One region of the Alteromonas sp. AWJ4_199 genome, then DNA from elsewhere that is predicted to be linked to it. Evidence: predicted binding sites of a transcription regulator. Region 1 holds the regulator's gene; the other holds the start of a gene.
The links. Region 1 encodes ArgR, which controls arginine synthesis, uptake and breakdown. Its sites were predicted from a motif close to ANTGAATANNTATTCANT; they were not measured.
Positions count from the first base shown of each region.

Region 1 (4,849 bases):
TACGCGCTAGGCTTCACCTACGTAACTGAAAACGACTACCTAATTAACGCTGATATGATCTATACCGATCGCCAAGACTCAGCGATTGTTAGAGACGCTAACATCGTTTACTCAGGTCAAAATCGTTTTGACGGTCGTCCAATTTACGAGCGCATTGACGCGGACCGTAACGAAACGTCTGACTTTATCCTTGGTAACGTAGATTCAAGTGACGACGGTAGTTCGCTTGTACTTTCAATCGGCGTAAGCAAAGAGTGGGATAATGGTTTCGATATGGGCGCTTCATACGCTTATGTTGATGCTGAAGATGCTAACCCAATGACAAGCGCAGTTGCATTCTCGAACTACGCGAACTTTGCAACTAGCGATCCTAACAATCCATCTGCAGCAACGTCTGACTACGCTGTTGGCAACCGTTTTAACTTCTCTCTAGGCTACACTGCTGAGTTCTTTGACGGTTATGCAACGCGTTTCAACTTGTTTGCAACGGCTAACGAAGGTAAGCCTTTCTCTTACGTTCATAGCAACAACTCAGCATTCCCATGGGATGGTGTATTTGCTCGTCAGCTTATTTACATTCCTGAAGTAAATGACCCGAATGTAGTGTTTGTAGACCAAACTAACCGTGATGGTGACGTGCTACAAACTGCAGAAGAAGCAGAAAGACTGTTTAACCGTTGGGTTGAGAACAACGGCTTCGAACGTGGCGAGATCCTTGAGCGTAACAGTGAAACTGCTGACTGGTGGTTTAAAGCTGACTTACGTGTTTCTCAAGAGCTTCCTGGCTTCTATGAAGGTCATACAGCAAGCGCGTTCTTCGTAATTGAAAACTTGACTAACTTGATCAACGACCAGTGGGGCGATTTCCGTCAGGGTAGCTTCGGTGGTGATGAAGTTCTTGATGCTAGCTTCAACGACGCAGGTCAATACGAGTACAGCGCTGTTTCTATTCCAGAGCAAAGCGTATCTCGCGGTCCTTCTCTATGGGAAATCCGCGTAGGTGTTAACTACCGCTTCTAAGAAGTAGTAAACGCTAACTACAAGTTGTAGTGTTAGGTGCCACTCTCCTTAACAGGAAGTGGCACTTTTTTATGCCCGCGATTTATCTCACTCATTTGCTACTAATCGATCCTTCTCTGCTTTTATGATCTAAGACCCTCCATCACACGAAGTAATTGGCGTTACATATTTAAATGCTCGCAAGGAGGGCTTATGTCAAAACGTATGTTAATGGTAATGACGTCTCACGAAATTATGGGTGACACGGGTGAGAAAACAGGTATGTGGCTTGAGGAGTTTGCCGCACCTTATTACGCATTTAAAGACCAGGGCTACACAATTACATTGGCTTCGCCGATGGGCGGGCAAGTCCCTATTGACCCCAATAGTCTATCCGACGATGCGATGACTGATGATGCAATTCGATACACGAAAGATGAATTAGCGCGTAGTGCAATCGCTTCGACTATACCGCTTGAAGATGTGCGTGCAGATGAGTTTGACGCAGTATTCTACCCAGGTGGTCATGGTCCTTTGTGGGATCTGTCAGATAATGCCCACTCAATTAAACTTATAGAAGACACAATTGCGGCAAACAAACCTGTTGGTGCCGTGTGTCATGCGCCAATCGTGCTTAAAGATGTGCAAACTCCAGATGGTAAGTACTTGGTGGACGGAAAAGCTGTGACAGGTTTCTCCAATAGCGAAGAAGCAGCAATGGAGCTTACCGATGTTGTCCCATACCTAGTTGAAGACGAACTAGTGAAAAAGGGCGGTAAATATGAAAGTGCAGACGATTTCGCCGTAAAAGTGTGTACTGATGGTTTACTGGTGACAGGACAGAACCCACCGTCATCACGCCCAGCTGCAGATGCGCTAATTAAGCTTTTATCTTAGGAAAGTCTTAGTTTATAAACTATTTCGAAACCGCATCTTGTATGCGGTTTCTTGTTTTCGGTTACCGAGTCTTTGACGAACTAGTTAGACATTTTCGAATAAATCTTCAACGCGTTGTCTTAGCTCTTCAATTCTTGTCACATCAGCTGGCGCTATAAAAATGGTGTCGTCGCCTGCAATAGTCCCTAATACGCCATCTTTCTTGCTTAACGAATCTAATAAACGGGCGATAAGTTGAGCTGCACCTGGACTGGTTCTGATAATAACCATCACATTATTGTGGACAATGTCTAACACAAGTTGTTTCAGGGGGCTCTTGGCGGTTGGCATGCCTAGTTCTGGGGGCAAACAGTACACCATGTCGCCCCTAGCATTACGAGTCCTTACTGCACCGAACTTGCTTAGCATTCTAGAGATTTTAGATTGACTGATATTGTCAAAACCTTGAGCTTTTAAAGCATCTACAATCTCGCCTTGTGAACCATAACTTTCCGCTTTAAGAATCTCTTTAAAAGCCTTGATGAGTTGCTCTTGTTTTGCGTTTGCCATTAGCGCTCTTTTCTTTTCTGAGGGTTATCGTTAGGAATTATATTTAGTATGCGTATATTGTGCCGCACAGGTAGACTTTGCGCAATTTCTTTGCATAATCATTCATGATAATGAATATCGAACAAAAATCGCCATAAATAACGTTAATAAGACGATCCGGTGATTGAGTTTTCCCCCGCGTTGCATTAGTGTGACGTTCCGTTTAAATACGTGAAGTAATCCCATAGGAGAAATGGTATGAAAGTAGCCGTGTTAGGTGCTGCCGGTGGTATTGGTCAGGCGCTGTCTTTGTTGTTGAAAACACAATTGCCAGCAGGTTCAGATTTAGCGCTTTACGACGTGGCGCCAGTTGTTCCTGGTGTTGCCGTTGATTTGAGCCACATCCCCACTGCGGTAAAAGTAACCGGTCACGGTAAAGATGACCTAGCTGATGCACTAACTGGAGCAGACGTAGTTCTTATTCCAGCAGGTATGCCTCGTAAGCCAGGTATGGATCGTTCAGATCTGTTCAACATCAACGCCGGCATTGTTAAAAACCTAATCGAAGGTGTAGCTGATAACTGCCCGAACGCGTGTGTTGGTATCATCACTAACCCAGTTAACACTACTGTAGCTATTGCAGCTGAAACGCTTAAAGCTAAAGGCGTTTACGACAAGAATAAGCTTTTCGGTGTAACAACGCTTGACGTTATCCGTGCTGAAACTTTCGTTGCTGAACTTAAAGGCGTAGACGTATCTTCTGTGCACGTACCGGTAATCGGTGGTCACTCTGGTACAACTATCCTTCCTCTTCTTTCACAAGTTGAAGGTGTAGATTTCACAGACGAAGAAGTTGCTAGCCTTACAACTCGTATCCAGAATGCGGGTACTGAAGTTGTTGAAGCTAAAGCGGGCGGCGGTTCTGCAACCCTATCAATGGGTCAAGCAGCAGCACGTTTCTGTTTATCTCTAGTTGCAGCAATGCAGGGTGAGAACGTTGTTGAGTACACTTATGTACAAACTGACGACAGCGACGACGCAGCATTCTTCGCACACCCAGTTCGCCTTGGCGCAAACGGTGTTGAAGAAATCTTGCCATACGGCGAGCTAAGCGCATTTGAAGAAAAAGCGAAAAACGACATGCTTGAAGGCCTACGTGGCGACATCAAGCTAGGCGTAGACTTCGTAAACGGCTAATCGGTGAGTATCACTGGCGGGCCTTTGAACGTAGGCACGCCGTGAATACTTCCCTGTAGGCTTCGCCACCGCTTCCCTGCGGTGGAGAGCCTACTTATCAAAGCCCCACCAATTCAAAACTCCCCAATAGCCTCATCACTTTAGATTTGTAGAAAGTGCAGTCTGTTACGCCCTTACGTATCCAGCCTTTTTGTTGCGTGTTTGTAGGCTTCGCCACGGCATCCTTGGCACAGGAAAGCCTACTTATCAAAGCCCCGCCAACTCCAAACATCCCTGTAGCCTAATTACTGAAGATTTTTATAAAAGGACAGTCTGTTACGTCCTTACGTATCCAGCCTTTTTTGTTGCGTCTTCGTAGGCTTCGCCACGGCATCCTTGGCACAGGAGCTTATAAGCTCTTCGAGTTATTTAATGACAGTCGGTGGTAAGTAAATAGTAAACTCATTGATGGGTTCTATTAGAACGCTGTAAGGCGAGTGTTGCTCTGACTCTTTCACAATGTCGAGATCAGATAAAAGTTTGAAACTTGCAGATACAAGTCTAGCGGGCTTGACTACTAATTCTTTATGCCAGACTCGGTAAGTCCCCAGTTTTTTATCTCTTCGATAATAAAAGCCAGCGAGAGGGTGGGTTAAATAAACTAAAGCAGATTCTGTGTCGGGAAAGCCGGGAAAACTAAGTTTGTCAGTCTTATCTTGCACTAATTCTACCGACGCAGGGGCCCAATCAGACTCGGTGTTCATTCGATACTTGTTATAGAGACCGCTCTCTTTGTCTCGCTCACAATCAAAACGAACCCTTCCCGAATGCCACGGTAAGTTCCAAACGTATCGAGGAACGGCTAGCGTCCACGAATCGAGTGTTGTTCCAAGAAACCAGACACAACGTTCTCCTGTTTCTTTATCGATGATGTAGATACGATAATTGGTTTGCCCCATTGTAAATTTAGGGAAGGGGAACACGGCGGAAGTGAAATCAACGTCAATAAAAGGTACCACGGATATAAGCCCAAGTTCTTGACCATTTATTTCAATAGTGTCGAGTTGAAACCTCTCGGGGAAAATTCCTTCAAAACGTTTGGCTGGTACTGCATAAGTAATAATTGCAAAATGCTCTAAACTGCATAGCACGTCAATTCCACTCGGTTTAGGTCTATCGATCAAATAGTCTTTTAGCTTCCTTGATTCTTGCACAATACTTCCTTGGTTTAATAGATAGATACAAGTTG
Region 1 covers NZ_JBSWUR010000001.1:2,958,781-2,963,629, forward strand. The annotation lists gene ACXAER_RS12945 (TonB-dependent receptor) at 1-1,020, shown strand, start outside; gene ACXAER_RS12950 (type 1 glutamine amidotransferase domain-containing protein) at 1,213-1,896, shown strand; gene argR (transcriptional regulator ArgR) at 1,981-2,445, opposite strand; gene mdh (malate dehydrogenase) at 2,683-3,621, shown strand; gene ACXAER_RS12965 (DUF2071 domain-containing protein) at 4,026-4,814, opposite strand.

Region 2 (4,849 bases), 1.1 Mb from region 1:
CAGGTGACCTGGGAAGTTGTATGGGCCAAATACCGCAACAACGCCGTGAGGTTTATGGCGAATGAATGCTTTACCAACTGGCATTGGGTTTTCAACGTTACCCGTGCGTTCAAAATAAGCTTTTTCAGAAATGCCAATTTTGCCCATCATGGCGCCCACTTCCGTAGCGGTTTCCCATTCTGGTTTGCCCGTTTCTTTTGCCATAACTTTGGCAAGGTGCGCTTTGGCTTCTTCTAGCTTAGCGCCGTAAACCTTTATGATCTCTAGACGCTCTTCAACGGTTTTCATGCTCCACGCTACAAGTGCAGCTCGAGCGGCGTTAATTGCGTCATCAATTTGAGCGGCAGTCGCAGACTTACCTTCCCAAATTACTTCGTTTTTTGCAGGGTCAACTGACGTTAAGTCGTGACCTTGTCCGGCAACCCATTCACCGTTGATAAAATGTGTATGTAGCATAGTGGGTGTCCTTTTAATCTCTGAATGTAACGGGGGCAAAGCGTACGTGCTCTCCCTCTTTGACATTCAATGCAGCAGCGGCTTGGCGAGATAGCACGGCAACTTGCTTTTCTTCGCTTACCGTCATCTCGGTGGCGACTGCACGAAAATCAGATACTGATGTATTAATGATGTAGTGCGTTTGCCCTTGGGCAGCAGCGCTATCGTCAATCAAAACAGGCAGTTTTAAACTCGACTGAGCCGTGCGGATGTGGCTTAAGTTTGCTTCTACCGTTGGGCCTGCGTCGAAAATGTCTACGTAGCCGCGGCAAGAAAAGCCTTCTTCTTCTAAAAGCTGAAGTGCAGGGCGTGTTTTGTCGTGGACTTCGCCAATGACTTCTTGCGCTTCTTTGCTAAGCAGATTTACGTATATCGGGTACTTTGGCATAAGCTCAGCAATAAACACTTTATTACCAATGCCAGTTAAGTAGTCGGCAGTAGGAAAATCCATCGAGAAGAAGTGGGTTTCCAACCACTCCCAAAACGGTGAGCGTCCTTCTTCGTCACTCACACCGCGCATTTCAGCAATAACGGTTTCTGAGAAGCGTTCACGGTGCTCCATCATAAATAAGAATCGAACCTTTGAAAGGAAGCGGCCGTTAATGCCGCCACGGGCTTGCTCGCGAAGGAACAAGGTACATATCTCGGTAACGCCAGTGTAGTCATTACAAAACGTTAGAATGTCTACCGTATTGTGAATGTTAAGCTCGCGCGAGGCATGTACCACCTTGCTTAAATGGTAGTGATAAAACGCGTCATCTATGCCAACAGCCGCTTCGATACCTGTTGTACCCACTACCTGGCCGGTAGTGGTATCTTCCATCACAAACAAGTATGACTCATCGCCAGGTTCGGTTACGTTTGGCTTGTTAAACGCAGTTTCTGCACGATCAATTTTACGCTGCAGCAACTCGTCGTTGACAGGTAAAGACGTAAAGCCAATACCTGATTCAACGGCGATTTCTTTAAGCGCGTTATAGTCGGCCTTCGTGATAGGGCGAATGATATTCATGTTCGCTACTCGTGTTGTAATTATTCGGCGTTTACAACGGCAGCAACGGCGCGTTCAAAACGTGCAAGACCTTCTTTAATGTCTTCATCAGGAATAACCAGTGAAGGTGCAAAACGAATGACGTTCATGCCAGCAACAAGACACATTAGGTTCTCTTTCGTTGCAGCCATCATGAAGTCGCGTGCACGGCCTTGGTATTTCTCATTCAATGCACAACCTAACAGCATGCCTTGACCACGCACTTCTTCAAATACGTTGTACTTGTCATTGATAGCGCCAAGTAATTCGCGGAAAAGGGCTTCTTTCTTAAGCACGCCTTCAAGCACTTCTGGCTGGTTCACGATATCTAACGCTTTTTCCGCAACCGCACAGGCCAGTGGGTTACCGCCGTAAGTACTACCGTGGGTACCTGGCTTAAGATGTGCTGCAATATCATTCGTTGTTAGCATGGCGCCAATTGGGAAGCCGCCACCAAGAGATTTAGCTGTAGTTAAGATATCGGGTGTTACGCCAAGGCCCATATATGCGTAGAGGTGACCGGTACGACCAACGCCTGACTGAACTTCGTCAAAAATAAGTAGTGCGTTATGCTTGTCACAAAGCTCGCGCACACCTTTCACGAAATCAACATCAGGTGGAATAATACCGCCTTCACCTTGAAGTGGTTCCATCATTACAGCACAAGTTTTATCTGAAATTAGTGCTTCAAAGGCAGCTAGGTCATTGTAGTCACAGTGATCAACAGCGCCTGGCTTAGGGCCAAAGCCATCAGAGTAAGCCGCTTGACCACCTACCGTTACGGTAAAGAAGGTACGACCATGGAAACCTTTATTAAAAGCAATAATTTGATTCTTGTCTTCACCGTGCTTATCAAGTGCCCAACGACGAGCAAGCTTTAATGCCGCTTCGTTAGCTTCCGCACCAGAGTTGGCAAAGTAAACTTTGTCAGAGAATGTCGCATCGTTAAGCTTTTTAGCAAGGCGAAGCGCAGGTTCGTTAGTAAATACGTTGCTTAGATGCCAAAGCTTGCTGCCTTGTTCATTAAGTGCCTTAACTAGCTCAGGGTGGCAGTGACCTAGAACGTTTACTGCAATACCGCCTGCAAAGTCGATGTACTCAGCTCCATCTTGATCCCATACGCGTGAACCTTCACCTCGAACAGGTACCATACCTGCTGGGTTATAGTTAGGAACCATTACATCATCAAATGTAGCGCGAGTTACGTTCATCTTTGTTACCTCTGCATTGGGCGCCAATCACACTGTGTGATTTTGCTTGTCTAATCGAATCGCACGTTTTATTCGTGCAACGAGAGTCGATAAGCGTCAGTTGGGCGCATAAAAACTAATCGGATTTGATTTACAGTATGCCATTTTTTTTAACATTTGTCTTCTTTGCAAAAGGCTGTAGCCCTTTATTTATAAGGACTGTGGCTTAATTTGCAGGAAAAGTGAATAACTATTAACTACTGGGCTATATCAATTAGTAATAATCAATTTTTACGCAAAGAAAAGCGCTGTCTGGTGGTTTTGTTGTACTTCAGAGGAATAGAAAGGGGCATTGCGCAGTGAAAAACTTGCCTGTTTACTTTAGCTATAAATAAGCAAGACACTGAGTTGTCGTCAATATTTTTGAGTATCAGGTATCAACTACGAGAAAAGTGCATAACCAATGCATGAATATCCACAAATTATTTGAGGTTTGATGTTCTTCTGTGCATAATTTTTGTTCAAACTGGGCGTGGGGAAAGCCTCAAGGCCTGTCAACTATCTTCACTTTTTACCAACGGAAGGGTGAAAATATCCAAACTTTTGAGATTCTCAAGTGCACCCGCTGGGTAGCGCTGCTCAGAAAAAAGCGGTTTTACCTCTTGAATGTCAACGAGCTTGAGCTGATGTAGCATTCTTATTTGTGTATAAGCTCGAGCTTGATGCAGAATTTTACTTAAGGTTTTGGGTTGAGTAAGCTGTTTATCTGCACAGTCTCGCATTGGCTGTGCAATTGGCAGACGGGTAAAGTGCATCCACTCTAAAATGTCGGCACTCACTGCATCAGCGAATTCTTGTTGTAACGCAATAAGGTGGTTAGCCGACGGCGCAATTTTTAATAAAGCCTCATGACGCTTTTGTTCTTTGTCTCTCTGGCACTCTTGTAATAAGTGCAGTTGGATCTTATCGAACAGTTTGAAATAAAGTCGTGTCACAGCACAGCGGCCTAAATTACTTATCATTGCCAGCGTGTAGGCTTGATGCTTATTTAGATCACTCAGTGCAGCTAGGCGCTTTGCAGTAAGCGCAACGCCTGTTGAGTAATGCGTTAGTTTTTGCTTGATAAGCGGGTAAGGATCGGTAATTTGAGGCATGGCGCGCTTTAATATCAATGAAGGTATTAGCGTGCGCAAGTTTTCGATACCTAAAAAGCTCAATGAAGTGCGCAAGGTTTCAACAACGATTATACGTCCTCGCGAATCTTTGCGTCTGAATTGAGGCGTATTTACTACTACTATGAGCTCGTCATAAAGCCACGGCATAGTGGCGACGATAGGCTCTAGTTTTGAAACTGAGCACGCTTTAACAGATAAGGCATCTAACAGCTCACCAATGTTTTCAGGTAAGTTGAGCACGTTCTGAACGAGCTCTTCGGTGTAGCTAAGTTGCTCAGTAAGTTCATCAAGCAGAATCTCGTGAAGGTGGTGGCTAACCGATTCTAAATAAGAGGCTTCTGTTTTTTCCTGTAGACGTTTGTTTTCAATTGCGACTTTTTCAACGTGAAGTAAAAGCCTACGTGCGTCACCCTGTTCTGACTGTTCGAAGCTGACTTGGCCCACCTTACGCTTTCCTAGCATTTCAAGCACGCGCTCGGGTGATACGATCATATTTTCAAATCGATCATCTATCGTCGGCGGTGTGGTTGCCCCCATGGTCATATTAAAAGCACTCCTGCTCATAACTTTTTGGTGAACGGCGATATTATCGTACATTAGGGGCCTTTATAACGTTAGCTACGGTAATGATGAAAATGTAGCTACCACTTAAAAGCACAGTTAGCACCCTGCAATGATTGATATCGCTTATGTAGTTTTCAACATAACGCTCAGTTAGCGCTTGGCTAAACTTGATTATGAAAAGTTAAACGAAAAATCAGTGAATTGCGAATTTTAACGGCCTTCAAGCGCAACCTTTTACACTATGTAGGGTATCGGCAATACGCCTGTAGACTTAAACCTTTTTATGATGAAGAAAAGCTTCAAGCACGCTGTGACCGTGTTCGGTAAGTAATGATTCAGGGTGATACTGAACACCCCATATAGGGTAGCGATTATGGGAAACTGCCATAATTTCT
Region 2 covers NZ_JBSWUR010000001.1:1,864,750-1,869,598, reverse strand. The annotation lists gene astD (succinylglutamate-semialdehyde dehydrogenase) at 1-456, opposite strand, end outside; gene astA (arginine N-succinyltransferase) at 470-1,507, opposite strand; gene ACXAER_RS08215 (aspartate aminotransferase family protein) at 1,528-2,736, opposite strand; gene ACXAER_RS08210 (HDOD domain-containing protein) at 3,270-4,433, opposite strand; gene ACXAER_RS08205 (anthranilate synthase component II) at 4,726-4,849, opposite strand, start outside.
Region 2: the regulator ArgR is predicted to act here: its motif matches at 2,957-2,974, upstream of ACXAER_RS08215 (aspartate aminotransferase family protein).